4 regions of the Bacillus sp. ABR genome follow, and region 3 is predicted to be linked to each of the others. Evidence: riboswitches for the same ligand, from Rfam matches in the RefSeq annotation. Region 3 holds a riboswitch; each other region holds the start of a gene.
What was found. A riboswitch is a leader RNA that binds a small molecule or an ion and turns the genes downstream of it on or off. The one in region 3 is predicted to bind S-adenosylmethionine.
Positions count from the first base shown of each region.

Region 1: linked by a shared signal. The riboswitch ahead of OIT90_RS03950 (methionine ABC transporter ATP-binding protein) and the one ahead of metK (methionine adenosyltransferase) in region 3 are both predicted to bind S-adenosylmethionine.
Region 2: linked by a shared signal. The riboswitch ahead of OIT90_RS11945 (DUF2292 domain-containing protein) and the one ahead of metK (methionine adenosyltransferase) in region 3 are both predicted to bind S-adenosylmethionine.
Region 4: linked by a shared signal. The riboswitch ahead of OIT90_RS15985 (bifunctional homocysteine S-methyltransferase/methylenetetrahydrofolate reductase) and the one ahead of metK (methionine adenosyltransferase) in region 3 are both predicted to bind S-adenosylmethionine.

Region 1 is NZ_JAOYSL010000001.1:794,148-801,430, forward strand. It holds gene OIT90_RS03920 (arsenate reductase family protein) at 1-211, shown strand, start outside; gene gcvH (glycine cleavage system protein GcvH) at 278-661, shown strand; gene OIT90_RS03930 (YusG family protein) at 706-942, shown strand; gene OIT90_RS03935 (toprim domain-containing protein) at 1,074-1,418, shown strand; gene OIT90_RS03940 (thioredoxin family protein) at 1,432-1,734, shown strand; gene OIT90_RS03945 (SCP2 sterol-binding domain-containing protein) at 1,855-2,196, shown strand; SAM riboswitch class I at 2,299-2,407, shown strand; gene OIT90_RS03950 (methionine ABC transporter ATP-binding protein) at 2,562-3,587, shown strand; gene OIT90_RS03955 (methionine ABC transporter permease) at 3,580-4,248, shown strand; gene metQ (methionine ABC transporter substrate-binding lipoprotein MetQ) at 4,263-5,084, shown strand; gene OIT90_RS03965 (carboxymuconolactone decarboxylase family protein) at 5,188-5,556, shown strand; gene OIT90_RS03970 (YuzK family famiily protein) at 5,772-5,906, shown strand; gene sufC (Fe-S cluster assembly ATPase SufC) at 6,120-6,905, shown strand; gene sufD (Fe-S cluster assembly protein SufD) at 6,924-7,283, shown strand, end outside.
Region 2 is NZ_JAOYSL010000003.1:365,392-372,674, forward strand. It holds gene OIT90_RS11915 (sirohydrochlorin chelatase) at 1-223, opposite strand, end outside; gene cobA (uroporphyrinogen-III C-methyltransferase) at 298-1,053, opposite strand; gene cysC (adenylyl-sulfate kinase) at 1,083-1,676, opposite strand; gene sat (sulfate adenylyltransferase) at 1,691-2,827, opposite strand; gene OIT90_RS11935 (inorganic phosphate transporter) at 2,885-3,949, opposite strand; gene OIT90_RS11940 (phosphoadenylyl-sulfate reductase) at 3,963-4,664, opposite strand; gene OIT90_RS11945 (DUF2292 domain-containing protein) at 4,710-4,814, opposite strand; SAM riboswitch class I at 4,931-5,033, opposite strand; gene pyrE (orotate phosphoribosyltransferase) at 5,195-5,833, opposite strand; gene pyrF (orotidine-5'-phosphate decarboxylase) at 5,841-6,545, opposite strand; gene OIT90_RS11960 (dihydroorotate dehydrogenase) at 6,517-7,283, opposite strand, start outside.
Region 3 is NZ_JAOYSL010000002.1:863,918-871,200, forward strand. It holds gene OIT90_RS09865 (tetraprenyl-beta-curcumene synthase family protein) at 1-1,023, opposite strand, end outside; gene OIT90_RS09870 (alpha/beta hydrolase) at 1,054-1,833, opposite strand; gene OIT90_RS09875 (gamma carbonic anhydrase) at 1,879-2,394, shown strand; gene asnB (asparagine synthase (glutamine-hydrolyzing)) at 2,537-4,435, opposite strand; gene metK (methionine adenosyltransferase) at 4,584-5,786, opposite strand; SAM riboswitch class I at 5,982-6,116, opposite strand; gene pckA (phosphoenolpyruvate carboxykinase (ATP)) at 6,343-7,283, shown strand, end outside.
Region 4 is NZ_JAOYSL010000005.1:100,624-107,906, forward strand. It holds gene OIT90_RS15965 (methyl-accepting chemotaxis protein) at 1-1,293, opposite strand, end outside; gene OIT90_RS15970 (BMP family lipoprotein) at 1,290-2,267, opposite strand; gene OIT90_RS15975 (CvfB family protein) at 2,606-3,454, opposite strand; gene OIT90_RS15980 (YajQ family cyclic di-GMP-binding protein) at 3,692-4,183, shown strand; SAM riboswitch class I at 4,265-4,383, shown strand; gene OIT90_RS15985 (bifunctional homocysteine S-methyltransferase/methylenetetrahydrofolate reductase) at 4,462-6,303, shown strand; gene metH (methionine synthase) at 6,287-7,283, shown strand, end outside.

The sequences.
Region 1 (7,283 bases), on a different contig from region 3:
AAGCGGTTTAGAGCTGAAGAAATTCTTTAATACAAGCGGACAAAAATACCGGGAGCTGCAGCTGAAAGATCAACTTCCTGCAATGTCAGAGGACGAGCAGCTAGAATTACTCGCGTCTAACGGAATGCTGATCAAGCGCCCGATTACAACAGACGGTAAACGAGTAACAGTTGGATTTAACGAAGATACATTTAAAAGCGTCTGGAAATGATGTAACTTTCATTCAGATTGTGGTATCTTCAATATAGATTGTAAGAAAAGACTGGAGGGGTATTGAATGAGCACACCAAAAGATTTACGTTATTCAGAAGAACATGAATGGGTCAAAGTAGAAGGAGATAAGGTGCGTATCGGTATTACGCATTTTGCTCAATCTGAGCTTGGCGATATAGTGTTCGTTGAGCTTCCTGAAGTAGGAGACAAAATCACAGCGGACGAGCCTTTCGGAAGTGTAGAATCAGTGAAAACAGTTTCTGAACTTTATGCACCGATCAATGGCACAATCGTCGAAGTGAACGATGAGCTGGATGACAGCCCAGAATTCGTCAACGACTCTCCATATGAAAAAGCATGGATGATCGTTGTAGAACCAGCTGATGCATCTGAAATCGAGAACTTAATGACTGCTGAGCAATATGAAGAAATGACAAAAGAAGACTAATTCATGTGAAATTGGACACTCTACCTTTATGGGGGGTGTCCAATTTGTCTTTTCAAAAAGAACAGGTGGATATAACAGAGCATGTCACTGGACGATTCAAAGAAAGCGGCATGGTGCTTTATCATCAAAATGAAGAGATTGGCACAATGATTAGTGAAAACCAATATGAGCTGAAATCGGGATATTCCTATGATCAAAATCGTTTTTATCGTCTAACGGATACATTGACCGATGGGACAGAAAAATATGTAGACTGTGACGATGAAAATGGGTGGTGCTAATCACAGAGGAGACTGCAGTGAACAAAAACTGCAGTCTTTTTGATGACGAGGCGCCCAATCTTTACAACCTGAATGAAAGATTGTAATCTAAGGAAGAAGTGAATCAACGTCAAAAGGGCCGGGTGATCGTGATGAATGTCGAGATAGAAAAGGTCATCATTGTAGAAGGTAAAACAGACAAACAAAAGCTGAAAGAAGTCATAAGTGAACCTGTTACCATCATTTGCACCAATGGCACGATCAGTACATCGAAGCTGGACCAGCTTGTGGACGATTTAGTGGGGAAAGACGTTTACATATTAGCAGACAGTGACGATGCAGGCGACAAACTGCGGAAGCAATTTCGAAAAGAATTCCCTGAAGCACTTCATCTTTTTGTCGACAGAACGTACCGCGAAGTGGCCGCTTCACCGTCAGCCCACATTGCATCTATCCTATTAGCTGCAAACATTGATGTTCATTCGAAATATTTATGAGGGTGGACGTATTATGAAAGAGATTGAAGAACACGAATTCAAAGAGATAGAGGACGATTTATTTCTTTTATACTTATATACACCGTTTTGCGGAACATGCCAGCTGGCAAAGAAAATGCTGGCAGTCGTAGACGCCATGCAGCCGGATGTACCATTTTACGAAAACAATTTAAACTATTCACCAGGCTTTGCAAAAGCATTTGAGATCGAGAGTGTTCCTTGCTTTCTACTGTTTAAAAAAGGAGAATTGGTGCAAAAAGGCTATGCCTTTCACTCAGTTCCATATCTTCATGAAATGATTGAAACCGCTAAATAAAGCGGTTTTTTGTCATATTTCAAGAAATTCATTTGAAAATTTGTCGAGTTATTTATAAAGGACAAGAAGATGTTTGTAGAGAAATGTTATGTATAACCAAATGACAGGGAGGTTATACATGTGGAAAATGTGAAAGCCCATGGTAACACAGGGCAGCGTTTATTATTAAAACCGCTGCTCTCATCATCATCCTTGAAGATTACATTTGAGGCGGAAACTGACTCTTGTACATTGATTGTGGATGAACGTGGTGAAGTGAAGAAACTACCTGCAATTGAGTTATCGGATCTCATCTTTTATGGTGAGAGGAAAGAGATTCTACAATTATTAGATGGAGATATGTCCTTACAGCAGTTAATCAGCAGAGGACAAGTCAAAGTCAAAGGGTCATTCCGTGCGCTCCTTAGACTAGAGGCAGTGCTTTGGCTGACGAACGGTTTTTTTCGAAAAATGATAACGTAGTTGTTTACTTGGAAATTAGCGATTTACAGCGTTGACATATCTCAGATAGCATGATATTCTACGTTAGTAAAAACATGAACATCACATAAAACAACATATTTTCTCTTATTAAGAGAGGTGGAGGGACGTGCCCTATGAAACCCGGCAACCGTCAGCATAGCTGAAATTGGTGCCAATTCACTCAAAGCCGCAGCGCTTTGAAAGATGAGAGAAAGGCGTAATTGACATAAAAGGCCTTTCTGCTTGCGTTGCAGTTAGGTCTTTTTTACTGACCTGACGTCAGGCTAGAGTCATGACAGAAAGAAGAATAAATAACGTATGTGATGGAAACCTATAGATTCAGCAAGAAAGCAGGTGATCAGACTGTGATTCATTTACAGAATGTATCAAAAACGTATCATTCAAAAAGCGGAAATGTTGATGCCGTGAAAGACGTCAACTTGGATATTGATAAAGGTGAAATATTCGGAATTATCGGGTATAGCGGTGCAGGAAAAAGCTCGCTTATTCGCCTATTAAACGGTCTGGAGCTGCCAACAGAAGGAATTGTTGAAGTGGCAGGCAACCGGATCAATGAAGTATCGAATGCGAAACTTCGGAAAGCAAGACAAGAAATCAGCATGATCTTCCAGCACTTTAATTTACTTTGGTCAAGAACGGTGAGACAAAACATTATGTTCCCGCTTGAGATCGCAGGTGTACCGACATCGAAACGGAGAGAGCGTGCGAATGAACTGATTAAATTGGTCGGTTTAGAAGGAAAAGAAAATGCGTATCCTTCTCAGCTTAGCGGCGGGCAAAAACAGCGTGTCGGCATTGCGAGAGCATTAGCGAATGATCCAAAGGTTCTTCTATGTGACGAAGCGACATCTGCGCTAGATCCGCAAACGACCGATTCAATCCTTGAGCTTTTGGCCGATATTAATAAACGACTAGGGCTCACGATTGTGCTCATTACACACGAAATGCACGTCATTCGCAAAATTTGTCATCGCGTCGCAGTCATGGAAAATGGACGTATTGTTGAAGAAGGCGAAGTATTACGCGTCTTCAGACAGCCAAAGGAAGAAATGACGAAGCGATTTGTGAAACAGCTTGCGGAACCAGAGGAAGCGAAAGAAACAATCGAGCACGTCTTAGAACGAGTAAAAGAAGGTCAGGTCGTACGGTTGTCCTTTATTGGAGACTCTGCCGAGCAGCCGCTGATCACTGAAATCATTCGATCCTTCAATGTCGATGTGAATATCCTTCAAGGGAAGATTTCTCAAACGCAGGAAGGCGCGTTTGGAACACTCTTTATCCACATTAATGGAGAAGAGACTGAGGTAGAAAAAGCCATCGCCTATATCCAAAGCAAACAGGTTGAAATCGAGGTGATGACACATGTTTGAGAAATGGTTTCCGAACGTTGATTTAGACGTCATCTGGAGTGCAACAGGTGAAACGGTGTATATGACACTGATTTCATTGGCATTTGCCTTTGCCATTGGTATTATCCTTGGACTATTACTCTTTCTAACGAGTAAAGGCGGTCTTTGGGAAAATAAACCGATTAATGCTGTCATCGGCGCTGTCGTCAACATTTTCAGATCGATTCCTTTTATCATTTTAATTATTCTTTTACTAGGGTTCACGAAATTCTTAATGCATACGATTCTTGGTCCTAATGCAGCACTCCCTGCCCTTGTCATAGGGTCAGCTCCATTCTATGCACGTCTTGTCGAAATTGCACTGCGTGAGGTAGACAAAGGAGTCATTGAAGCAGCACGATCAATGGGAGCGAAAACGTCAACAATCATTTTCAAAGTATTGCTGCCAGAATCATTGCCAGCCCTTATTTCAGGTATTACCGTAACAGCGATTGCTCTAATTGGCTCTACTGCGATTGCAGGTGCAATTGGAGCAGGCGGACTTGGTGACCTCGCCTATGTGGAAGGGTACCAATCTGGTAATACAGATGTCACACTTGTAGCCACTGTGTTTATTCTCATCATCGTCTTTATTATTCAAATAATCGGTGATTTGATTACAAATAAAATTGATAAACGTTAAGGGAGGATTTATTCATGAAGAAATTGATTTTAAGTGCACTATTTCTAGCATTTGCAGGTATTTTAGCTGCGTGCGGTTCATCTAATAACGCAAGTGAAAGCAAAACCATTACGGTTGCCGCTTCAAAAACGCCGCATGCCGAAATTCTTGAAGAAGCAAAACCACTTCTAAAAGAAAAAGGCTACGATTTAAAAGTGAAAGTGCTTAGCGATTATAAAATGTACAACAAAGCGTTAGCTGAAAAAGAAGTGGATGCGAACTTTTTCCAACATATCCCTTACTTAAACGAAGAAAATAAATCAAACAAAGATTATAACCTAGTGAGTGCTGGTGCGGTTCACCTTGAGCCTTTCGGTATCTACTCTAAGAAATACAAATCAGTAAAAGATATTCCAAACGGCGGCACAATCATCATGACAAACAACGTAGCTGAACAAGGCCGTATGCTTGCCCTTCTGCAAAATGCTGGTGTCATCAAGCTTGATCCAAAGGTTGATACAATCAACGCAACAGTAAAGAACATTAAAGAAAACCCAAAGAACCTAAAATTCAAAAAAATCGCGCCTGAATTAACTGCGAAAGCTTATGAAAACAGTGAAGGCGATGCTGTATTTATCAACGTCAACTATGCGATCCAAAATAAATTGAATCCGAAAAAAGATTCAATCGAACTTGAGCAAACAAAGAACAATCCATATGCAAACATCGTTGCGGTTCGCAAAGGTGACGAAAAATCAGATAAGATCAAGGCATTAATGGAAGTTCTTCACTCTGATAAAATCAAAGAATTCATCGACAAAAAATATGACGGTGCAGTATTGCCTGTATCTGAATAACAACATTTCGACCTCGCTTCTTTCAAAGCGAGGTTTTTTGTGTATTTTTTCAAATCTCGCTCATAATAAAAACGTACAAATGACCTGAAGGGATGGAATCAAAATGAATGAACAGCATATGAGCGGATCCATGCAGCAATCACTGACTGATTATAAAACCGCAATGGGTGAATTCCAGAAGAAAATGCCGGTGTTTGGAAAGAAATTTAATGAATTTACGGAGCAGTGCTTTCAAAGCGATTCATTAACGCAAAAGGAAAAACAAATGATTGCCCTCGGCATCAGTATTCATGCACAGGATGAATACTGCATGATTTATCATACAAAGGGAGCGCTCGATCAAGGGGCGACAGAAGAGAATCTGCTAGAGGTTGTGAGCGTGGCGGCAGCTTTTGGCGGCGGGGCAGCACTAAGCCAAGGAATCACTGTCGTTCAGCAATGTATTGATGAATTTGGAGGACAGACGCATTAAAAGAAGGAAAACAAGGTATTTTTCCATATCAAGGAGTTGAGTACTTCTCAACCGAATGTGTGAGAAAATATGACGTCATAGAGCGTCATATCCCTTTTGAGTGAAGCCGCATACGTTTGCTACAATAAAGCTACACTCAAGGAAGGGAATGGTTTATTATTTGTTCGGACCATAGTACACTGGGATTGGATTATACCGCCGAGATGGAAAAGGCCATGCATCAAGCTCATGGCATGAGCTATGCAGAGTACGAAAGAGACCATGACTTAAGGATGAAAGTGGAATATAAACGAGAGCAGTCCTATCGAGATGAGAAAAGACAGCTCGCAAAAATGAATATAAGAGGCTAATAATAGCTGAGGGGCGGGGAGAACAGTTTCCCGCCCTTTCTTTATGAAAACAGTCTTTTCGACATAAATCCTTTTATCTACCTGCTTTTTTTGTTAGAATTTTGAGAGCATCCTCTCACGCTTATCGTGAATGTGTTGTATTCAGTTTTAATTTGTTATAAAATTAGAATGAGAATAAATTGAGAATAATGATTATTTTGGAGGTATCGATATATGACTGCTTCGACATTAACAATTAAGGACTTGCACGTTGAGATTGAAGGGAAAGAAATCTTAAAGGGTGTAAACCTCGAGATAAAAGGTGGAGAATTCCACGCAGTAATGGGACCAAACGGAACAGGTAAATCTACTTTATCTGCTGCAATTATGGGTCACCCTAAATATGAAGTAACAAAAGGCAGCATCTTGCTTGATGGCGAAGATGTTCTTGAAATGGAAGTAGATGAGCGCGCTCAAGCTGGTCTTTTCCTTGCGATGCAATACCCATCTGAAATCAGCGGTGTCACAAATGCTGACTTCCTTCGTTCTGCTATTAACGCACGCAGAGAAGAAGGCGATGAAATCTCTCTTATGAAATTCATCCGCAAAATGGACGAAAACATGGAGTTCCTTGAAATGGATCCAGATATGGCACAGCGCTACCTAAACGAAGGTTTCTCAGGCGGGGAGAAAAAACGCAACGAAATTCTTCAATTAATGATGATTGAACCAAAGATCGCCATCCTTGACGAAATCGATTCTGGTCTTGATATCGATGCCCTGAAAGTTGTTTCTAAAGGAATTAACAAAATGCGCGGCGAAAGCTTTGGCTGCTTAATGATCACTCACTATCAGCGTCTACTGAACTACATCACACCAGATCACGTTCATGTCATGATGCAAGGTCGTATCGTGAAATCTGGCGGACCAGAACTCGCACAGCGTCTAGAAGCAGAAGGCTATGACTGGATTAAAAAAGAGTTAGGAATTGAAGACGAAACTGTTGGTCAAGAAGCGTAAGCGTTAGGAGGATTATTGATGACATTAGAAACGAAATTATCAGTAGATCAAGATTATGTCAAAAGCTTCTCCGAGAAGCATCAGGAACCGGCATGGATGAGCTCCCTTCGCTTACAGGCTCTTGAAAAAGCAGAAGACCTCCCAATGCCAAAGCCTGACAAAACGAATATTTCAAAATGGAATTTAACGAATTTCAAACAGCATACAGTCGAAAGTGCACCATTTGGATCATTAGAAGAGCTTCCAGAAGAAGTGAAATCTCTTATTGATTTAGAGGACACAGATAAGACAGTTTACATTCAGCGTGATCAAACGCCGGCCTATTTGTCTCTTTCAGCTGAAGCGAAAGACAAAGGTGTGATCTTCACGGATCTTCAT
Region 2 (7,283 bases), on a different contig from region 3:
TGGCAGTTAAAAGGAGGAGCGGGACGATGGCAATGTGTGTCGCTCCTTTTTTCACACAGGCCTCAAATCCTTCTTCTATAGAAGGGTCCGTCAGCTCTAAAAAACAAATTTCTTGTATATCTGCTTTCACTAACGGCATACAGCTTTTCATAAAAGAAATGGCCTTATCTTGCGCCTCTTTTACTCGGCTTCCATGCCCAACATAAAGGACAGCTTGTTTCATGCGGCTCCTCCCTCTCACTTGTTTTCATCAGACGAAAAGACACGATGTATGTACGTGTCTTTTCTCTATCATTCTCATTTCTCGATTAATGCGGGTTCAAACCAGTTCAGCTTTTGATGAAAATGAACGACATCTCCAACAACAATTAAACTTGGATGCTCGATCCCTTCTTTTTCAACGGTTTCAGACAGTGTCGCCACAGTGCAGCAAGTTGTCTTTTGCCTCGTCGTGGTTCCCCAGTGTATAAATGCAGCGGGTGTTTCTGGGTCCCGTCCATTTTTTAAAAGCAGGCGCTGCACTCTTTCCACGTTTTTGACACCCATGTAAATGACAAGAGTATCAATCCCTGTAGCCAGCGCCTCCCATTTTTCTTCAAAATGTTCATCCTTTTGATAGTGACCCGTGACAAAAGCAACATTTGAGCTGAATTCACGGTGTGTCACAGGGATGCCCGCATAAGCTGCCGCTGCAATACCAGAAGTAATTCCTGGGACGACCTCATACGGAATTCCGTGTTCAGCTAAGCATTCGATTTCTTCACCGCCGCGTCCAAAGACAAAGGGATCGCCGCCTTTCAGCCGAACGACAACGTTCCCTTCCTTTGCATGAGCCACAAGCGCTTCATTGATGGCTTCCTGTCTCATTGTATGATGATTTGGCAGCTTTCCGCAATAAATCAATTCCGCCTCTGGTTTGGCGTGGGCGAGAATGTCTTGATTGACAAGACGATCATATAAGATGACATCTGCCTGCTGTATCGCCTTATGGGCCTTTAATGTAATTAAATCTGGGTCTCCGGGTCCAGCACCCACAATGTATACTTTCCCCATCTTGCTTTTCTCCCCCTGCCATCAGGCGATTATTTCGTTGTTGCTTTTACATAATCAACAAGACGCTGTTTGGATTCCTCACGGGATAATTCCCCTGTATCTAAGACGAGCTCAGGCGCAGCTGGCTCTTCATATGGTGAATCGATTCCAGTGAAAAATGGAATTTCGCCGTTTCTCGCTTTTTTATATAACCCTTTTGGATCACGCTCTTCACACACGTTCAGATCACATTTGACAAACACTTCGTGAAATTCCCCATCTTCGACTAACTGTCTGACAATGTGGCGGTCTTCTTGAAATGGAGAAATAAAAGCAGTGATGACAATCGTACCTTGCTCCACAAATAATTTCGCCACTTCTCCGATTCGGCGGATGTTTTCTTTTCTGTCGTCATCTGAAAACCCTAGATCTTTATTGAGTCCGTGCCGCACGTTATCGCCGTCAAGAACGGTGACTTGATAGCCTTGTTCAAACAGCTCTCTTGCAGCTGCATTTGCGATCGTTGATTTACCTGATCCGCTTAAACCTGTAAGCCAGATAATGCCGCTCGTATGATTGTTTTTCTGTTGATATTCTTTTTTTGTAATAGATGCATCATGCCACACGATATGTTCGTTGCTCATGTCATACCCTCCCTTTAAGATACCGTCGTTTTTAATCCTTCGATTAATGTTTCAATGACTTCTTTTCGGCTGAACGTGCTTGGTGGTAATTCACCGTTTCTCAGCATCGTTCGAACCTTTGTACCTGAAAGAATGACATGCTCGCTTTTGTCGTGAGGACACGTTTTTGGTGTGGCCATCGCTTCACATGTATTACAGTAGAAGCTGTGTTCAAATTTTAATGGAGTAATGCCGATTTCTTCGCTTGTAAATTGATCAAATAGTTCCTGCGCCTCGTATGTGCCGTAATAGTCACCAACACCTGCATGATCTCTTCCGACAATAAAATGGGTGCAGCCATAATTTTTACGAACAAGCGCGTGAAATATCGCTTCCTTTGGTCCAGCATAACGCATTGCAGCAGGAAAAACACCTAAAAAGACGCGGTCTTTTGGATAATAACCATTCAATAACACTTGATAGCTTTTCATTCTCACATCTGCCGGGATATCGTCAGATTTTGTTTCACCGACAAGAGGATTTAAGAATAAACCATCGACCGTTTCTAATGCTGTTTTTTGAATATATTCATGCGCACGATGAACCGGGTTTCTTGTTTGGAAACCAACAATGGTTTTCCAGCCATTTTCTTTAAAATGACGTCTTGTTTCTTCTGGCTCATACGTAAATTGAGGGAATGGTTTTTCACTGCGTTTCGTCAGTGTAATTTTCCCGCCAATGTAAGTATCACCGCGTTCAAATAATTTTTTCACGCCTGGATGATTGCGGTCATCAGTTTTATAGATATTTACCGCTTCTTTTTCCTTATCTGGTGTGTATTGATCCTCTACTTCAATGACCCCATATACAGTTCCATTATAAGATAAGCGCACGATATCGCCTTGATGGATTTCCGCCGCCTTTTCTTTTGTCACTGGCAGTGTAATAGGAAGAGACCAAACGACACCACTTGCTAGCCGCATACTGCTCACAACTGCTTCATAATCAGCTTTTGTTAAAAACCCTTCAATTGGACTATATCCGCCAATTGCAATGAGTTCAAGGTCTGCAAAGGAGATCGCATCTAGTTCAATTTCCTTTGCAGCTGTGCTGAGATCATATTCTTCATTTACTCGATTAATTAATACGCCACCATGTGGTGTTAAACTCATTTGTTCATCTTCCTCTCAATGTTCATATTTATTAGATGTTAATAGTCGGATTTGTGATTAAATCCCGCCGCCCTGTTCATGAATAGAGCTGCTCTCATTTTTGACTGCCTTCATCAGACTCAGCGCACCAAGTGAGGCAAGCAGTACACTCATCATGATAAAGATAGAGTAATAGTCTCCTTTTAAGAAAAGGCTCACCAGCAAATACGATAGGCTGAGTGATAAGAAGGGTGACACCACCCACACTTTCAGCATTTTTTTCACAACATGTTTGTGAAAAATGTTTGGCCCGCCTTTTGCCATTCCAAGCCCGATAATAGACGAGGAGGTGATTTGTGTAAGCGGAACAGGCAGCCCAAAAATAGAGCTGACGATGACAAGCCCGGCACCGGTACTCGAAAGTAAAATCCCTTCGCCCGTTTGATAACGGGTGATTTTCTTTCCGTTTGTTTCTAGTACCCTTCTCCCAAGCAAAAGCGCACCAAGTGCAACAAAGATCCCGCCGTAAAGAGTTCCTTGCCCGACTGACAAAACGCCTGACGCGACAAGCGGACCGACCGCATTTGCGACATTGTTCATACCAGCTGAAAACGCCTCTAGAAATCCGCTGAGGATTAACACGACAGATAAAATAGCTGTGCCTTTTTTAGACAGCTTCCGTTTAGGGAACATTCTGATGATTTTGACGACAGCAAAGGTAAAAAGAAAGGCGAAAATCGGGATGATCACCCAAAATGCCACAATCACTAAAATGGATTTCACAAACAATACTTTATACGCGACGGCAACACCAACCACAGCCCCTACTGTGACCTCACTTGTTGATAAAGGAATCGCCATCAGATTCGCTATGAAAAGTGATAGTGCAGCAGAACCAATGATAATACAAACGATCTCAAGTGTAATGACTGATTCTGGCATAATACCAGAGCTGATCGTTTTGACGACCTCACCGCCGCCAATCACTGAACCTGCTAAAATCCCAATTGCACAAACGCTGAGCGCATAAATGGGCTTTTGAATCGCGCCTGACCCGTACGCAATGCCCATAGAAGCAGCTGCTCCGCTTGCGCCTATGTTTAAAGCAAAGAATAGACTAAATAAAATTGCGGCGATTTCCATACATTATGCTCCCTTACTCATGTAATCCGCACTCTGTCTTTGCTGTGCCTGACCATCTGCCAGAACGCAGATCATCTGCAGTAAATGCTGGCTGTGTACACGGTGCACAGCCGATACTTGGATATCCCTGGTCATGCAGCGGATTATAAGTAAGTTCTTCTCTAGATGCATATCTCCATATGTCCTTCCACGTCCAATGGATAAGCGGACATACTTTCACTGATTTGAATTTTTCATCCTTATTTAAGAAATTCGTCCCTGCTCGTTTTGGTGACTGCTCTCTTCTTAAACCGGAAAGCCAAGCTGGATAACCAGATAGGGCTTCTTGCAAAGGAATGACCTTACGCATATGGCAGCAGCTTTGAGGATTTGTTTTCCATAATTGTTCACCGTGCTGCTCATTTTGCTGTTCAACCGTCAGCTCAGGCGTTTTCAATTCAATGTCTAAACCCGGGTATCTTTCCTTTACTGCATCAATTGTGTCGTATGTTTCTTTAAAATGCAGACCTGTATCTAAAAAGACAATTTTCGCATCTTTTTTTACTTTTGCAATCAGATCAATCAGAACGATGCCCTCAATCCCAAAGCTGCACGCATATACGAGCTGGTCACCATAATGACCGTACGCCCATTTCAGTACAGACAGGGCTCCTTTATACAAATCATCTTCTTGAAATGTAATGGACGGCTCTTGCCAATTTTCATAAGTTAACATGATTTCTCCCCTTCCGGAGTACAGCTCATATTGCTTTTTTCCGCACTACTTCAATCTAATTTTTTCGTTCTTTTCCACTTGAATCACTTGACCGTCCTGAACAATTAACGTAATTGAACCGAATTTCATATCCCCAATCAGTTCTTGCATATGCTTTACTAAGTCCTCATCCTGATTTTGTTTCACTTCCATCTCCTCTTCCTCCTCACCGTTAAAATAAAAAAACTTTCTTTCAGTCCGAAAGAAAGATGAGGAAGCTCACGATTTCCTTATCTTTCAAAATAGAATCATTTTGCAGGAAGTAGCACCTTGCGAATCGCAGGTTGCCGGGTTTCATCGGGCCAGTCCCTCCACCTCTCTGGATAAGAGTTTCAATTTGTCTTAAATATTAACACAATTCAAACAAAAGTCAACCCGACTTTATTGATAGGATTAGTTTTTATTAAAATTTGAGTCTATTTTACTATTTTTACCTAAACAAAAAACTGTGCGGGCAGGCACAGTTTTTGTTAACGATGGGCTTTCACTTTTCAGACCGTTTCTTCCATCCAAGATTCAGAGGAAGGATCTTGTCTCCAGCGTTTTAGTTTGTTCATCGCAGCAGGCTCAATCGCTTTCAGTTCAAGTGCCACGTCTGTCAATGTGTCATAGTCTGTTAGAGTGACATATGGAATATTTTTTTCTTGAAAGGCTGCCGCTGCTTTTGGCAGTCCGTATGTGAAGATCGCGGCAACTCCTAGTACCTCGCAGCCCTCATCTTGAAGAGCAGCGACCACTTCAAGTACACTGCCTCCTGTGGAAATAAGGTCTTCTACAACGACAACCTTTTGGCCTTTTGATACGGCCCCTTCAATTTGATTTCCTTTTCCATGTGCTTTCGGCTTACTTCTGACATAACACATCGGGATGTTCAAGCGGTCTGCTGCTAATGCCGCATGAGGAATGCCTGCTGTTGCAGTACCCGCGACAACCTCTGCTCCCTTGAAATGAGTGAGAATCAAATCTTTTAGACCTTCAGCAATGTCGTGTCTCACTTCTGGATATGACAATGTCAGGCGGTTATCACAATAGATCGGTGATTTTATACCGCTCGCCCATGTAAACGGTTCGTCTGGTTTTAATGAGACCGCTTTGATTTGTAATAGATGTTTCGCGATTTTTGATTTCATCTGGCAGTCACTCCCACTCTTTCAAAATTTGATGATAGGCTTCTATTGGTTTATCAGCTTTTGTGATTGATCTTCCAACAACGATTTGTGAAACACCTTGCTCTTTTGCATAGGCCGGTGTCGCCACGCGCTGTTGGTCATCGGTTTGATCATTCGGTAAGCGAATTCCTGGCGTTACAGTGAGAAAGGATGGTGAAATATGTTCATGAAGTGCTTTAGATTCATGAACAGAGCAAACAACCCCGTCCAGCCCACTTTCATATGCTAATTGTCCGTACCGGATAACAGTCTCTTGCAGCGGACGGTCAATGAGTAATTCATTTCTCATCATGTCTTCTGACGTACTAGTCAGCTGGGTCACTGCAATGATGCCCGGGCGATTTTGCCCAGCAGGGGTTCCGCTTTCAAGTCCCTCTAACGCAGCCTGCATCATTCGTTTCCCGCCAGCAGCATGCACATTGACCAAATCAACACCAAGTGCAGCAAGCCGGTTCATCGCTTTTTGCACCGTTGTTGGAATATCATGAAGCTTCAGATCAAGGAAAATACGGCAATTTTTTTCTTTTAGTGCGTCAATGATGGCAGGACCTTCTTGGTAAAACAGCTCCATGCCTACCTTCACAAATAATGGTGTCCCTTCAAAAGGGTCTAAAAAGGCAAGCGCGTCCTTGCCTGATGGAAAATCAAGCGCGATGATGGGCAAGTGCTTCATGTTTCCAGCTCCTTCCGATACATTCCTCTACAGATGAATAACCATATGCTGCTAACACTTTTGGCAGCTCTTCAATAATTTCCGGGCAAATAAATGGATTCACAAAATTGGCTGTGCCGACAGCTACTGCACTTGCACCTGCTAGTAAAAATTCAAGTACATCTTCAGCACTTTGCACCCCGCCCATCCCGATAATCGGAATAGAAACCGCTTGACTCACCTCGTGTACCATGCGCACAGCGACCGGTTTGACAGCTGGTCCTGATAATCCGCCTGTTTTATTGGCAAGGATAGGTTTCCCTGTTTTTAAATCTAAACGCATACCGATTAATGTGTTAATCATGGTGAGTCCATCTGCTCCAGCAGCTTCAATCGCTTGAGCAATCTCCACAATATTGGCTACGTTAGGTGACAGCTTGACATAGACAGGTACAGAAGAGACTTCCTTGACCGCTTTTGTCAATGTCGCCGCCATATTTGGATCTGTACCAAAGGCAATCCCGCCTGTTTTCACATTTGGGCAAGAAATATTCAGTTCAAGGGCATGAACATTTTTTGCTTGGCTGATTTGCTTGGCTACTTCCACATAATCATCAACCTGTGAGCCAGCAACATTCGCAATAATAGGTGTATCAAATTGTTCAAGCCAAGGCAGCTCATTTTCAAACACGCCTTTTAGACCCGGATTTTGAAGGCCGATTGCATTAAGCATACCAGCTCCTGTCTCGGCTACCCTTG
Region 3 (7,283 bases):
ATAGAAAAAGAACGATGTTTTCCCGCTTGATTTGATCAGCCGCTTTGCCAGCTTGTTCATCTCTTTTTGGGCTGTCACTTTTTCATCGGACAAATAGACCGCGAGTAACCCTCTGTTAATCAATTTGTGAAAGTTCTCATGCGGAATGCCTTTCAGCTGCTCATCCGCTTTTTCGATAAAATGCTGTAGTCTATCCATCATCTCATGATGAGAATCGTAGTATGAGCAAAAGTTCAGATCTCCCCCAAGCCGGTCCTCTTCTTGGTCAATTAAATAATCGAGTAAAATGTGCAGACCTTGAATATAAGGGAAATAGCTTTCGTAAATTTGCTTCGCCTGCTTTTCTGTAAAATCAGGCTGCAGCGCATACGCCACAAGACAGAATATCCCTAACGTCGATCCCGCACAAGCTGAAAACTCATACCATTCCATCTTCGGCAAATCCTTTTCATATTGGCGGAACCACGACTCTAGCCTTGGCACACGCTCATGAGGAACAACGTGCTTATGTACTTGCAGATCACTATAGTAATCACACAGCGTATGTAAATATGGCTGAATGATTGGATAATGCTCAACGCGCGCAAGCACGTCTTGACATGTGCGGACAAGCGCATGTAAGTATCCATGATCCTCTTGATCCTCACGGAATTGATAGTATGGCTTGAGCTCAGCATGAATATCAAGCGCATCTCTCATCGCTTGATGCAGCATATGAAAATCCTTTGGATCAAGCGACGTGCTGCGGTCACATAGGTTATCTAAGTAATCACTGATGGTTTGATATGCCACGATGAATTCAATACACGTTTCTTTTTCTTCACCTGCTAGAAGAGATAAAATACCTCCGCCTTCACAGTGAAACGTTTTACTAGATATGCTCGCTAGTGCCTGCGTTCTCAGTTCTTCATTTTCAATCATTTCTGCATGAGCCCGCCACTTTTTCAGCTCCTGATGAACAAGCGGAAAAATATCTTTATACACCTTTGTCATCAGTGCAAAAGGACGCTCTGGTACTGACAAATCACTCCACCCCCAACTTAAAGCTCGCAATCAAATATATTGATCTGTAAAGGCTCTTGCCGCCTTGAACACATCTTCTCTTTCCGGTTCATTAAAAATTTCGTGATACAGCTCTTCCCATTCACGGTATGATTTATTGGTTGATTCTATGCCATTGAACCATTTGATCACCCTTGTTTTATCGACGATCTTATCATCACCCGCCTGCATTAAAAGGAGCGGGATCGATTTAAAGACATTCGTCGGCTGCATCGCCGCATCGATATTTTTGATCAGCTCTCGATACCAGCGAACCGACACCTTTGTCACGTAAAGAGAATCATTTGAGTCTGCCTCAATGACCGCTTGATTTCGTGTCGCTAGTTCAATCGACAGCCCTGACTCCACTTTAAAAGACGGTGCCAGCACATTTAGACCTTTTGACGCAAAATCCATCAGCTTCTTCGGTTTAAATTGCAGACCTAAACAAGGTGATGATAAAATAAGGCCATTCAACTTCGTATGGGTATACTGCTTCATCCACTCAATTGAAATGAGTCCACCCATACTGTGTCCAAGTAAAAATGTAGGAAGCCTGAATGATTTCGCATGTTCGATCCATTCATCGACTGTATCAATGTATTCTTGAAATGAACGAATGTGGCCTCGCGCACGTGTCGATGTGCCTTGCCCAGGCAAGTCACCCATGACGACGTGATAGCCTGCATTCCGCCACATTTCAATCAGCCATTTATATCGGCCGTGATATTCACTCGCACCATGTACAATCACAATTGTACCAACTGGTCTTTCAGCATGCCAAGTCCACAAAGTAAACACCTCACAAATGTTGTATTAAGAAAGGAAGTCGAAAAAGTGATTTATCCATATCATCAGTTTACACCTGAGATTCATGAATCGGTCTTTGTCGCAGATAACGCCACCATTACCGGTGATGTCACAATTGGAGAATATTCGAGCGTGTGGTTCCAAACTGTCATCAGAGGCGATGTCGCACCTGTGAGAATTGGAAAGAACGTCAACATTCAAGATTTATCGTGCCTGCATCAAAGTCCTGGAAAAACACTTCTTATTGAAGATGGTGCTACCATTGGACACCAGGTCACATTACATAGCTCAATCATTCGAAAAAATGCCCTCATTGGCATGGGGTCCATCATTCTCGATGGTGCGGAGATTGGCGAAGGCGCCTTTATCGGTGCAGGAAGTCTTGTCCCTCAAGGCAAGGTCATCCCAAAAGGATCACTCGCTTTTGGCCGTCCAGCCAAAGTCGTTCGGCTGTTAACAGATGAAGATATTCAAGACATGGACCGAATCCGCAGAGAATATGTAGAAAAAGGACAATACTATCGTTCCCTTTTATCTCGTTAACATCATACGTGTATCTTCACTTTATCATGTTTTTTTCAGGATATTAAGCAATAACTATGAACCGCTTGTTATTTTACCCTTTTCCGCCACTTTCTATCATGACAAAAAAGGTTTTCAGCACAAAGCTGAAAACCTTTTTTCATTAACTGAAGATGACTTCTTTTGGTTGATGATTCAATTGCTCTGGATCAATACTGCGCTCCACATAAATGCTGTGCCAAATCATAAAGATCAGAACGGTCCAAATCTTACGGCTATGATCTGCCTTACCAGCACAATGTTCATTTAATAAATCAAGCACATACGCTTTGTTAATATATTCGTCCGTTTGACTGTTTTTAATGATGTCTTTCGCCCAAGCGTTCATCTCATTTTTCAGCCAATGACGAATTGGAACAGGGAAGCCCAGCTTCTTGCGGTTTAACACGTGATCAGGCACAATGCCTTCTGCTGCTTTACGCAATAAATATTTCGTTGTGCCATCTTTTGTTTTCAGCTCTTCTGGAATTTTAGAAGCCGCTTCAAATACGACCTTATCAAGGAATGGAACGCGAAGCTCAAGGGAATTCGCCATTGTCATCTTATCTGCTTTCAGTAAGATGTCACCGCGCATCCACGTATGAATATCAACATATTGCATTTTGTTAATATCACTATAGCCTGCACTTTCCTCGAAGTATGTCTTCGTCACATCACGATATGTAATGTTCGGATCATACTGCTTTAAGAGGTTTTTCTTTACTGGCTCTTCAAAGATTTTCGCATTACCGATATAACGCTCCTCTAATGGTGTACAGCCGCGGACGATAAAGCTTTTTCCTTTCATTCCTTCTGGCATTAAGCGCGCCAGACGAAGAAGAAGCTTTTTCAGCATAGATGGAACAGATTCAAATGGTTTAAGAGAAAGCGGCTCACGGTAAATATTATATCCACCAAACAGCTCGTCTGCTCCCTCACCAGAAAGAACAACCGTCACTTGTTTCTTCGCTTCCTTTGCCACGAAGTACAATGGAATCGCCGCCGGATCAGCTAAAGGATCATCTAAATGCCAAACAATTTTCGGAAGCTCATTCATATATTCCTCAGGAGAAATCACAGCGCTGAAGTTTTGTAAGCCCAGCTTATCAGCCGTTTCCTTCGCCACATCAACTTCACTAAAGCCATCCTGCTGGAAACCAACAGAAAACGTCTTCAGCTCAGGATGAAATTCCTTTGCGACAGATACGATGAAAGAAGAATCGATACCACCTGATAGGAATGAACCAACAGGAACATCACTTCTCATGTGAATTTTCACAGAATCATAGATTGCATCGCGGACTTCTTCAATCAGCTTTTGTTCTTGTGTTTGTTCAGGCTTGAATTGAACTTTCCAGTAAGTCTTAAATTCAATCTCCTGTCCTGGGCGTAAAGTAAACTGATGACCAGGCTCTACTTTGTGCACCTTTTGATCAAGTGTATTTGGCTCAGGTACGAACTGGAATGACATGTATTGCTGTAAGGATGTCTCATCAAATAAAATGTTCTCGTTCACTGCCATCAAGCTTTTGCGTTCAGACGCAAAGTACACTTGCTCATCCATTTGTGTAAAATAAAGCGGTTTGATGCCAAAAGGATCTCTTGCGCCATATAATAATTGCGCTTCTTTATCCCAAATTAAAAATGCAAACATGCCGCGAAGCTTTGAAGCCGCTTCTTCTTTATAATGACGGTATGTGGCAAGAAGTACTTCCGTATCTGAATCTGTGCTGAATGTATAGCCTTTTTTCACAAGCTCTTCCTTCAGCTCAACATAGTTATAAATTTCTCCGTTGAAAATAATCCAGTACTTTTCATCTTCATAAGAAAGCGGCTGCTTTCCGTGCTCAACATCTATAATACTTAAACGTCTAAATCCAAATCCTACATGCTCATCATGAAAGTAACCCTCATCATCCGGACCGCGATGAACGATGAGACGATTCATTTGTTTAATTAGCTCTTCCTGTTCAGTAGTTTCGGACAATGGACGGTGATTAAATACACCAACAAACCCACACATATTATTGCCTCCACGTTATGTTATTTCTTAAAAGTAGACCTATAATTAGACAGTATTTTGTCCGATTTTGTTTCACATTTTTTCGCTTTTTGTAGATTTTTTTTTAATCAAAAGGAAAACCGCTTAAAATAAGCGGTTTTCTATGTTGTTATTGTCCCAATGCTTCTTTACGAAGTGTTTCGGCTTTATCCGTTTTTTCCCACGGAAGATCTAAGTCGTGACGGCCGAAATGTCCGTATGCAGCTGTTTGTTTGTAGATCGGACGGCGCAGGTCAAGCATTTTAATAATGCCAGCTGGACGAAGATCAAAGTTTGCACGAACCACTTCAATTAATTTCTCTTCAGAAGCTTTTCCTGTTCCGAATGTATCAATTGAAATCGATACAGGCTGTGCAACACCAATTGCATAAGCAAGCTGTACTTCACAAGAATCTGCAAGGCCAGCAGCTACGATATTTTTCGCTACGTAACGAGCAGCATATGCCGCAGAACGGTCAACCTTCGTTGCGTCCTTACCTGAGAAAGCACCACCGCCATGACGAGCGTATCCGCCATACGTATCAACGATGATTTTACGTCCAGTTAAACCAGCATCCCCTTGAGGTCCACCGATCACGAAACGGCCAGTTGGGTTAATAAAGTATTTTGTCTGTTCATCAATCAGTTCACTTGGAACGACAGGGCTGATGACATGCTCTTTTAAGTCACTTTGGATTTGTTCAAGCGTCACTTCTGGTGCATGCTGCGTAGAAATAACCACTGTGTCAATACGAACTGGTTTGTTTTGCTCATCATATTCAACTGTGACTTGTGTTTTTCCGTCTGGACGAAGGTATGCAAGTGTCTCATTCTTACGTACTTCTGTTAAACGGCGAGATAATTTATGCGCTAGGGAAATCGGCAGCGGCATGAGCTCTTCGGTTTCGTTGTTGGCAAAACCAAACATCAATCCTTGGTCACCTGCACCAATCGCATCAATTTCTTCTTCAGTCATTGTTCCTTCACGTGCTTCAAGCGCTTTGTCTACACCTTGCGCAATATCAGCAGACTGTTCATCAATTGATGTAAGGACCGCACATGTTTCCGCATCAAAACCATATTTCGCACGTGTGTAGCCAATTTCCTTAATTGTGTCACGCACCGTCTTTGGAATATCGACATAAGTAGACGTTGTAATTTCACCGCTTACTAATACGAGACCGGTTGTAACAGAAGTTTCACAGGCAACACGTGCATTTGGATCTTTCTTTAAAATTTCATCCAAAATGCTGTCTGAAATTTGATCACAGATTTTATCCGGATGTCCTTCTGTCACTGATTCTGAAGTAAATAAACGACGATTTTGACTCATAATGGCTATTTCCTCCTGTACAAGACCACATCATCCCAAGATGAGGCCTCCAATATGATACGGAACTCGTTCCCTCTTATATTTAATAACGTTTATATTAGAGATGTTATTGGCAATTTGTTCATATGATATCCCAAAAATAAAAAAACCATTTCCTTCATTGCGAGGAAAGGGTCTGAGATCGCATGCCTTTCACTCTTATCGCTCAAGGTGTTCTTGTACCTTGCATCAGGTTAGCACCTTGGTTTCTCAGCATGTTCATGCCTTTTTCATAAGAAACCGGTTGCTGGGCTTCATCGGGCCTGTCCCTCCACCAACTCGGGATAAGAGTATCCGTTCAATAAGATATCTTATCTTAAACCCTTGCGTCATGTCAATGCTTCATAAGAATTATCTCCCTCTTTTTTCTCCTCACTATTAGCATCACCAAAAAGCATATTTTCATAGCAGAAATGAAAAAACACACACAAAAATTTTTAAATAGTATAGACTATTATTATTAATGTGTTATACTAATCGAAACAAACAAATTCAACGGTAAAGGAAGGGTTTTTTTATGAACTCAGTGGATTTAAAAGAAGATTTGCAGTCATTGCTCTCATTAGAAAATACGCACCAAAATTTATCTGTTCCGAAACTTGTTGAAAAGATTTTGGCACGTAATGAAGGCGTTTTAACATCAACAGGAGCTGTCCGCGCGACAACTGGAGCCTACACAGGACGTTCGCCTAAAGATAAATTTATCGTCAAAGAAGAAAGCTCTGAACATAAAATCGATTGGGGTCAAGTCAACCAGCCGATCTCCAAAGAAGCATTTGACCGTTTATATACAAAGGTTGTGTCATACTTAAAAGAACGTGATGAACTATTCGTCTTTGAAGGGTTTGCAGGCGCTGATGAAAGATATCGTATGCCGATTACAGTTGTAAACGAATTCGCATGGCACAATCTTTTTGCCAAGCAGCTATTTATCAGACCTGACGGGTCAACACCTTCTTCAAATGAAAAACCTTTCACCATCTTATCTGCACCGCACTTCAAAGCAGATCCTGCAACAGATGGCACAAACTCTGAAACGTTTATCATCGTTTCTTTTGAAAAACGCACGATTCTTATCGGTGGAACAGAATATGCAGGAGAAATGAAAAAGTCCATTTTCTCTGTGATGAACTACCTGCTTCCTGAGCAAGATATTTTATCCATGCACTGCTCAGCAAACGTAGGTCAAGAAGGCGATGTAGCCTTATTCTTTGGACTTTCAGGTACTGGGAAAACGACGCTTTCTGCAAGCGCAAGCCGCAAGCTGATCGGAGACGATGAACACGGCTGGTCTGGCACAGGGGTCTTCAATATCGAGGGCGGATGCTATGCGAAATGTGTGAACTTAAGTGAAGAAAAAGAACCACAGATCTACAAAGCGATCAGCTTCGGATCAGTTCTTGAGAACGTTGTGCTTGATGAAGAAACACGTGAAGCGGATTATGATGATACATTCTT
Region 4 (7,283 bases), on a different contig from region 3:
AATCCCTCTTTCAATATGACTGACCATGTCAAAAATTTGTCTTGTTGCATTAGACGATTCATCGGCAAGCTTGCGAATTTCATCTGCTACAACGGCAAAGCCTTTTCCAGCTTCGCCTGCCCTTGCCGCTTCAATGGCTGCGTTTAAGGAAAGTAAGTTTGTTTGGTCCGCAATGTCAGAAACCGTTTTGGCCATGGCCGAGATTCCGCTGGCGTATTGCGTGAATTCTCCTGCTGATTCTTCGATTTGTCTCGTGGCATGTGTATTTTTTTCAATCGCTGATTTTGTTTCTGTTAACGTGTGCTTTCCGCTTTCTACGGCTTCGATGGCATCCTCTGTACTGCGGATGACCGTTTGTGAGCGTTCGGAATTTTTACGTCCATGCTGATCCATTTTTTCAATCAAGCTGACGCCATGCTGGAGATCTTCTGAAATCGCTTGTGCCCCATTGGCCATTTCGTCTGTTGAGACAGATACTTGATTGGCAGATTCCATCATCTTTTTATTTTCATCATTCAGGTGGATCGAGAATGTCTCTACTCGGCTTGAGACATGGCTGATTTCTTTAATCAAACTAATCAACTGATCTGTCATTTGATTAAAGGATTCATTCAAGCCGCCGATTTCATCCTTACGCTGAATATCTGTCCGCTCCACAGCAAGATTCCCTTCTGCGATCTGCTTTGCTCTGTAGGAAAGTGATTTGATAGGTGTCACGATGGATCGCGTTAGTCCAATATTCAAAAAGACGGCAATGACAATCAGTGTGAGGGCTGAGACGAGTGCACTTGTAATAATCCATTGTACATTGTTTGCTGCATCCTCTAGATTTTGTTTATACGCTTCTTCTGCTCTTTTATTCATCGTATGCACATCGTTTAAAACGCCATCAATTCTTGCTGCCACACGTCTTGCATCCGAGGCGTTTTTTTCACCAATGGCATTGTTGGCTTCTTTGGTCCATGTGTCATATTTTGAATTTAACCTTGTTAATGCCTCTTTGTTCAAATTTCCTGCATGCTTGTTTAACGTTTGCAGCTGTTTTTTTGCTGTAGAAATATCGTTTTGAACGATCTCTAGCTGTTCATCTGAAAGTGTCATCGAATAATTGGTCATCGCTTGCTCGACACTTTCAAAGCTTGCCTTCGTTTTTTGTACGTTTAATAAGGTTTGGACATCTGCTTCATTTGATGATTGGATCTTTGTCATGCTGACAATGATAAACGCAATGACGCCAACTGCTAAAAGAAGTGAGATAAGTGAGTTGAGTAAAATTTTGACGCGTAAGCTCATGATGCGCCCCCCTCTTCTTTTAGAAGCGTCTGCTTCAGACCATTTAATTTTTTGGTCAGTGTCTCAGCATTTTTTAAGATCCGGATTTTTGCCATATCGATTCCATCATTGCTTAAGTCATAGACAACATGTCCGCTTTTAATTTGATTGTTCTTGACGACCTGTTCGCTGAATTGATAGACCACTTCATCGACTTTTTTTACCATAGATGAAATCACAGCTTTTTCTGCAGTATAGTACTGATCGCTGTCAACACCAATGGCATATTTGCCTTGAGATTGCGCTTCTTTTAATACACCAACACCTGAATAACCGGCTGCAGCATATAAAACGTCTGCTTTCTTTTTGATCATATCTTTGGCTATTTTACCGCCCTTGCCTGCATCACTAAATGTACCGGCATAGGTAGATAAGATTTTGATTTTTGGATTGACTGATTTGGCGCCTTTTTGAAACCCTTGTTCAAAACGATGAATGACGTCTGCATCAACACCGCCAACAAATCCAATGACATCGCTTTTCGTTGTCATCGCAGCAAGTGCACCTGCTAAATAGCTGCCTTCCTCTTCTTTAAACGTCACAGAGGTCACATTTTTCAGCTCAGATACGGCATCGATCAGAAGAAACTGCTTCTTCGGATATTTCTTTGCGACTTTTTCTAGGTCTTCTTGCATACTAAAACCTACACCGATAATGAGATCATTACCATCTTTTACGAGTTCTGTCAGCCCTTTTTCATATGTATCAGTTTCTGCAATTTCTCTATAATCAAATTCAATGCCAAGCTCATCACGTGCTTTTTCTAATCCTTTAAATGATGAATCGTTAAATGATTGATCACCAAGACCATCATCTGTGAGCATAACGCCAATATGCTTCGCAGTTGATTTTGGCGACCCCTCCTGGTGATTACTGCATGCGGCGAGCACCATAAGCATAGCTGCCATCAGAAGCAATGAAATCTTCACTTTCATCCAAAAACACACTCCTTTTATCATCCTTACTCCTTTTTTATCGGATTTGAGGGGCGTTGTTTCAATGATATAGTGAAGGTTTTCATGACTTTTTTCATAGAAAAAATCCATTATTTAAGACAAAAATAAAAAAGTGAGCAAATGCTCACTTTTAGATCATTGACAAAGGGCTAAAATGAACTTTATTTTAGAACTTTGTCTTCTTTTCAGCGTGACCTGAAAACCTTTGCAGCCCTAGGAAGGACGAGTACCGGAGCGAATTTGACATTCGTGAGCACCGGCACGCAGGACTGACACCGAATGCGAGGGTTTGTCTGCACGCTGAAGTGAGCAAATGCTCACTTTTTCTCGTATGTCCAGCCTTCTTTTTGATAAACGAGATCATTTTTCATCAGATGACCTAGTGCTCGTTTAAAGGCTGCTTTGCTCATTTGAAATCTTTCGCGGATATCCTCTGGATCACTTTTGTCTCCGTAAGGCATGGCGCCGTTTCTTGTTCTCATATAGGTTAAAATTTCTTCTGCATCGACAGATAATGCATCCTGTTTTCTAGGAAGCAGAGAAACGTTCACGGTTCCATCCTCTTTCACTGCAATAACGCGTCCTGTAACGGTCGATCCTAGTCTTGGCTCTTCCTTTCGTTCCGTGCGGTGAATAAACCCTCGCACGCCTGTATCTGTCAGCATAAAAGAACCTGTCGCAATTAAACGATAGATTGTTCCAGTGATTTCTTTGTTCATTAAGGTTTCTGGTGCCTCAGTAAACAATTCACTGATCACGTCTTCTGTGGCTGGTTTTGCGAACATTCTGCCGTAACTTGTGACTTTCAGCATACAGTAGAGTTTGTCTCCTTTTTTCGGCCATGCTTCCTCAAATGGCGGGAGGTGTTCTGTTGCTACAAGTGCATCCTTTGACAGTCCAACATCGACAAATGCGCCCATGTCTTCTACCACGTCTACAACTTCTACCCAGCCGTATGTATGTGCGTTAATTGTAGGGATTTTCATTGTGGCAGCGAGTCTTTCTTCATGATCTACATATAAATAGACCTCTACTTCATCTCGGTCATCAAGATCCTCTGTCATTTCACTGCGGTGCAGGAGGACCGAATCTTCACCATCTGTCAAAAAGTAGCCGTATTCCATTTCGTTCTCTATTTGCAAGGTCAGTTGCTCACCTGGTCTCATGTTCTCTTCCTTCCTATCTGCCCATAAAAGAGCGTTCGTTCATCTTTAGATTCACTTTATTCTACTATACTTCTCCCCGCATGAACATCTCTAGTTCTGTTAGCTAAAGTGGACAAACTGGTCACGATTTATACCGCAGCCGGCTGAACTCTTTGCCTCATCTCTTCGATAAAGTTTCTTCTTCGCCTATTGGCATGATAAAATAGACGCAATATCAATACTTGGAGGTCATGTGTGATGGCAAAAGAAAGCTCATTTGACATTGTATCGAAAGTCGAACTGCCTGAGGTGCAAAACGCTGTTCAAGCAGCGCTGAAAGAAATTAAAAACCGTTATGATTTTAAAGGAAGTAAAAGTGATATTTCTCTCGAAAAAGAAGAACTTGTTCTCATTTCTGATGATGACTTCAAGCTTGAGCAGCTAAAAGATGTACTTGTGACAAAGCTGATCAAACGAAATGTGCCAACTAAAAACATCGATTACGGAAAAACCGAGCATGCTCTTGGCGGTACAGTACGCCAGCGTGCGAAGCTGATCAGCGGGATTGATCAAGACAACGCTAAAAAGATCAACGCACTCATCAAGCAGTCTGGCATCAAAGTGAAATCACAATTTCAGGATGACCAAGTGCGTGTGACAGGGAAAAATAAAGATGATTTACAAGAGGTGATTTCTCTTATGCGTAAGGCTGATTTGCCGATTGATGTCCAATTTATAAATTTTCGATAAATTTCAAATTTTCCATTGATTATTTCTGCATTTTTCGTTACAGTTGATGGAAGTTCAATTCATTGACATGTTCATATTGCTTTCTTATCAAGAGAGGCAGAGGGACTGGCCCTGTGAAGCCTCAGCAACCGGTGTAGTAGAAATCTATTTTCTATGACCAAGGTGCTAAATCCAGCAAGCAACTGCTTGGAAGATAAGGAGAAGAATTACGATACAGCCAAAAAGTCTTCTTCTTATCAGAAGGCTTTTTTTGTTACATAGAAATAAGGAGGAATACAATGGGCCTATTACAAGACTTACAAAATCGCGTACTGATAGCTGACGGAGCGATGGGAACACTTTTATACTCTTACGGCATTGACCGCTGTTTTGAAGAATTAAATTTATCGAAAGAGGATGAAGTGAAACGCGTGCACGAAGCTTATGTGCAGGCAGGCGCTGACATCATCCAAACGAACACATACGGTGCGAATTATATTAAACTATCCCGCTACGGCTTAGAGGAAGAAACGAAACGAATCAATACAAAAGCGGTACAAATTGCAAAAGCAGCCGCTGGCTCTGCCTATGTACTCGGAACAATTGGCGGCATTCGAACGTTTAACAAAAATGCCTACTCTATAGAAGAAATCAAACGAAGCTTTAGAGAGCAGCTGTATATCCTATTAAATGAAGAGCCTGACGGATTATTGCTTGAAACGTATTATGACATAGAAGAAGCAAAGGCTGTTCTCCAAATTGCTCGCAAAGAAACGACTCTCCCGATTGTCATGAACGTATCTATGCATGAACAAGGCGTTTTGCAAGATGGTACCCCGCTGAAGGATGGTTTATCTGAGTTATCATCTCTTGGTGCAGATGTCGTCGGCATCAACTGCAGGCTGGGCCCTTATCACATGATTCAGGCACTCGAAGGCGTTCCACTTTTAGAAAATTCGCATTTATCTGTCTATCCTAACAGTAGTCTCCCCTCTCTTGAAGAAGGCAGACTCGTCTATGATACTGATAACGATTATTTCCGAAAAAGTGCACTTGAATTTAGAAATCAGGGCGCACGCATTATCGGAGGCTGCTGTGGAACAACACCTCAGCATATTAGCGCAATGGCTGAAGCGGTCAAAGATTTAGCACCGATCACTGAAAAAGAAGTGAAGGTGTTAAAAGAAGAAATCATTTCCATCCAAGATCAGCGCACTGAACCAGGTCTTGATGAGCTGGCTGTGAAAAAACGATCGATTATCGTAGAGCTCGATCCACCGAAGAAGCTGAACTTCGAAAAATTTCTCGTTGCTGCAAATGAATTAAAGAATGCTGGCATTGATGCGTTAACGTTAGCCGATAATTCTCTTGCAACTCCGCGTATTAGCAATGTCGCTTGCGGCGCATTATTAAAGCAGCAGCTTGATATGCGTTCTCTTGTTCATATCACATGCCGCGACCGTAATTTGATTGGGCTACAATCCCATTTAATGGGGCTCGACACTCTTGGATTAACCGATATTTTAGCGATCACAGGCGATCCATCTAAAATTGGAGACTTCCCAGGTGCAACATCTGTGTATGATTTAACCTCCTTTGATTTGATTCGTCTCATCAAGCAATTTAATGAAGGCCTTTCTTTCTCAGGAAAGCCTCTTGGCAAAAAGACCAATTTTTCAGTGGCTGGCGCGTTTAACCCAAATGTGCGTCATATAGATAAAGCGGTCAAACGTCTTGAGAAAAAAATCGAATACGGCGCTGATTATTTTATTTCACAGCCTGTTTATTCTGAAGAACAGCTTGTGAAAATTCATGAGGAAAGCCGCCACTTGGATAAACCTATTTACATCGGCATTATGCCGTTAACAAGCAGCCGAAATGCAGAGTTTATTCATCACGAAATTCCCGGCATCAAATTATCTGATTCTATTCGTGACATTATGGCTAAGGCTGGCGAGGATAAAGAAAAGCAGCGAGCAGAAGGTTTAGCGATTGCCCGCTCTTTATTAGATACAGCCTGCGAATTGTTTAATGGCATTTATTTAATTACTCCTTTCCTTCGATCAGATTTAACAGCAGAACTGACCACCTACATCCATCAGAAAGAAAAGGAGTCTAACATCCATGTCAACTATCACTGAACAGCTCAAAAAACGCATCCTCGTCCTTGATGGTGCAATGGGCACAATGATTCAAAACGCCAACCTGACAGCAGAGGACTTTGGCGGAGAAGAGTATGAGGGCTGTAACGAGTATTTGAATGTGACAGCCCCTCACATCATCCGTGCGATCCATAGGGAATACCTCGAAGCAAGTGCCGATCTCATTGAAACAAATACGTTCGGCGCGACAAAGCTCGTCCTTGATGAATATGGGCTTGGCCACCTTGCCTATGAACTCAATGTTCGAGCTGCACAGCTGGCAAAGGCTGAAGCAGACCGTTTCTCCACACCGGATAAGCCACGTTTTGTTGTAGGCGCAATGGGCCCAACAACGAAAACATTATCTGTAACAGGCGGCACAACCTTCAGTGAGCTCGTCAGAAACTATGAAGAACAAGCCCGCGCTCTAATTGACGGAAAGTGTGATGCCCTTCTTTTAGAAACAAGCCAAGACATGCTGAATGTAAAAGCTGGATTCAAAGGGATTCAGGAAGCCTTTCAGCAGATGGGCATTCAATTACCACTCATGGTATCAGGAACGATTGAACCAATGGGCACCACCCTTGCTGGTCAGGATATCGAAGCCTTTTATATCTCTCTTGAGCATATGAAACCCATCAGTGTGGGCCTGAACTGTGCGACTGGTCCAGAATTTATGACAGACCACATCCGCACGCTCTCCTCCATCGCAAAGTCAGCGGTGAGCTGCTATCCGAATGCTGGTCTCCCAGATGAAGAAGGCCAATATCATGAATCCCCTGCTTCTCTTGCTAAAAAAATCGCCGCCTTTGCTAAGGAAGGCTGGTTAAATATTGTCGGCGGCTGTTGCGGAACGACACCTGCACATATTCAAGCATTGTCAGATGAAGTACGCACGATTCAGCCGCGTCATATCACTCGCGAATCACCGCAGCATACCGTATCAGGAATTGAGCCCCTTATTTATGAGGATTCAATGC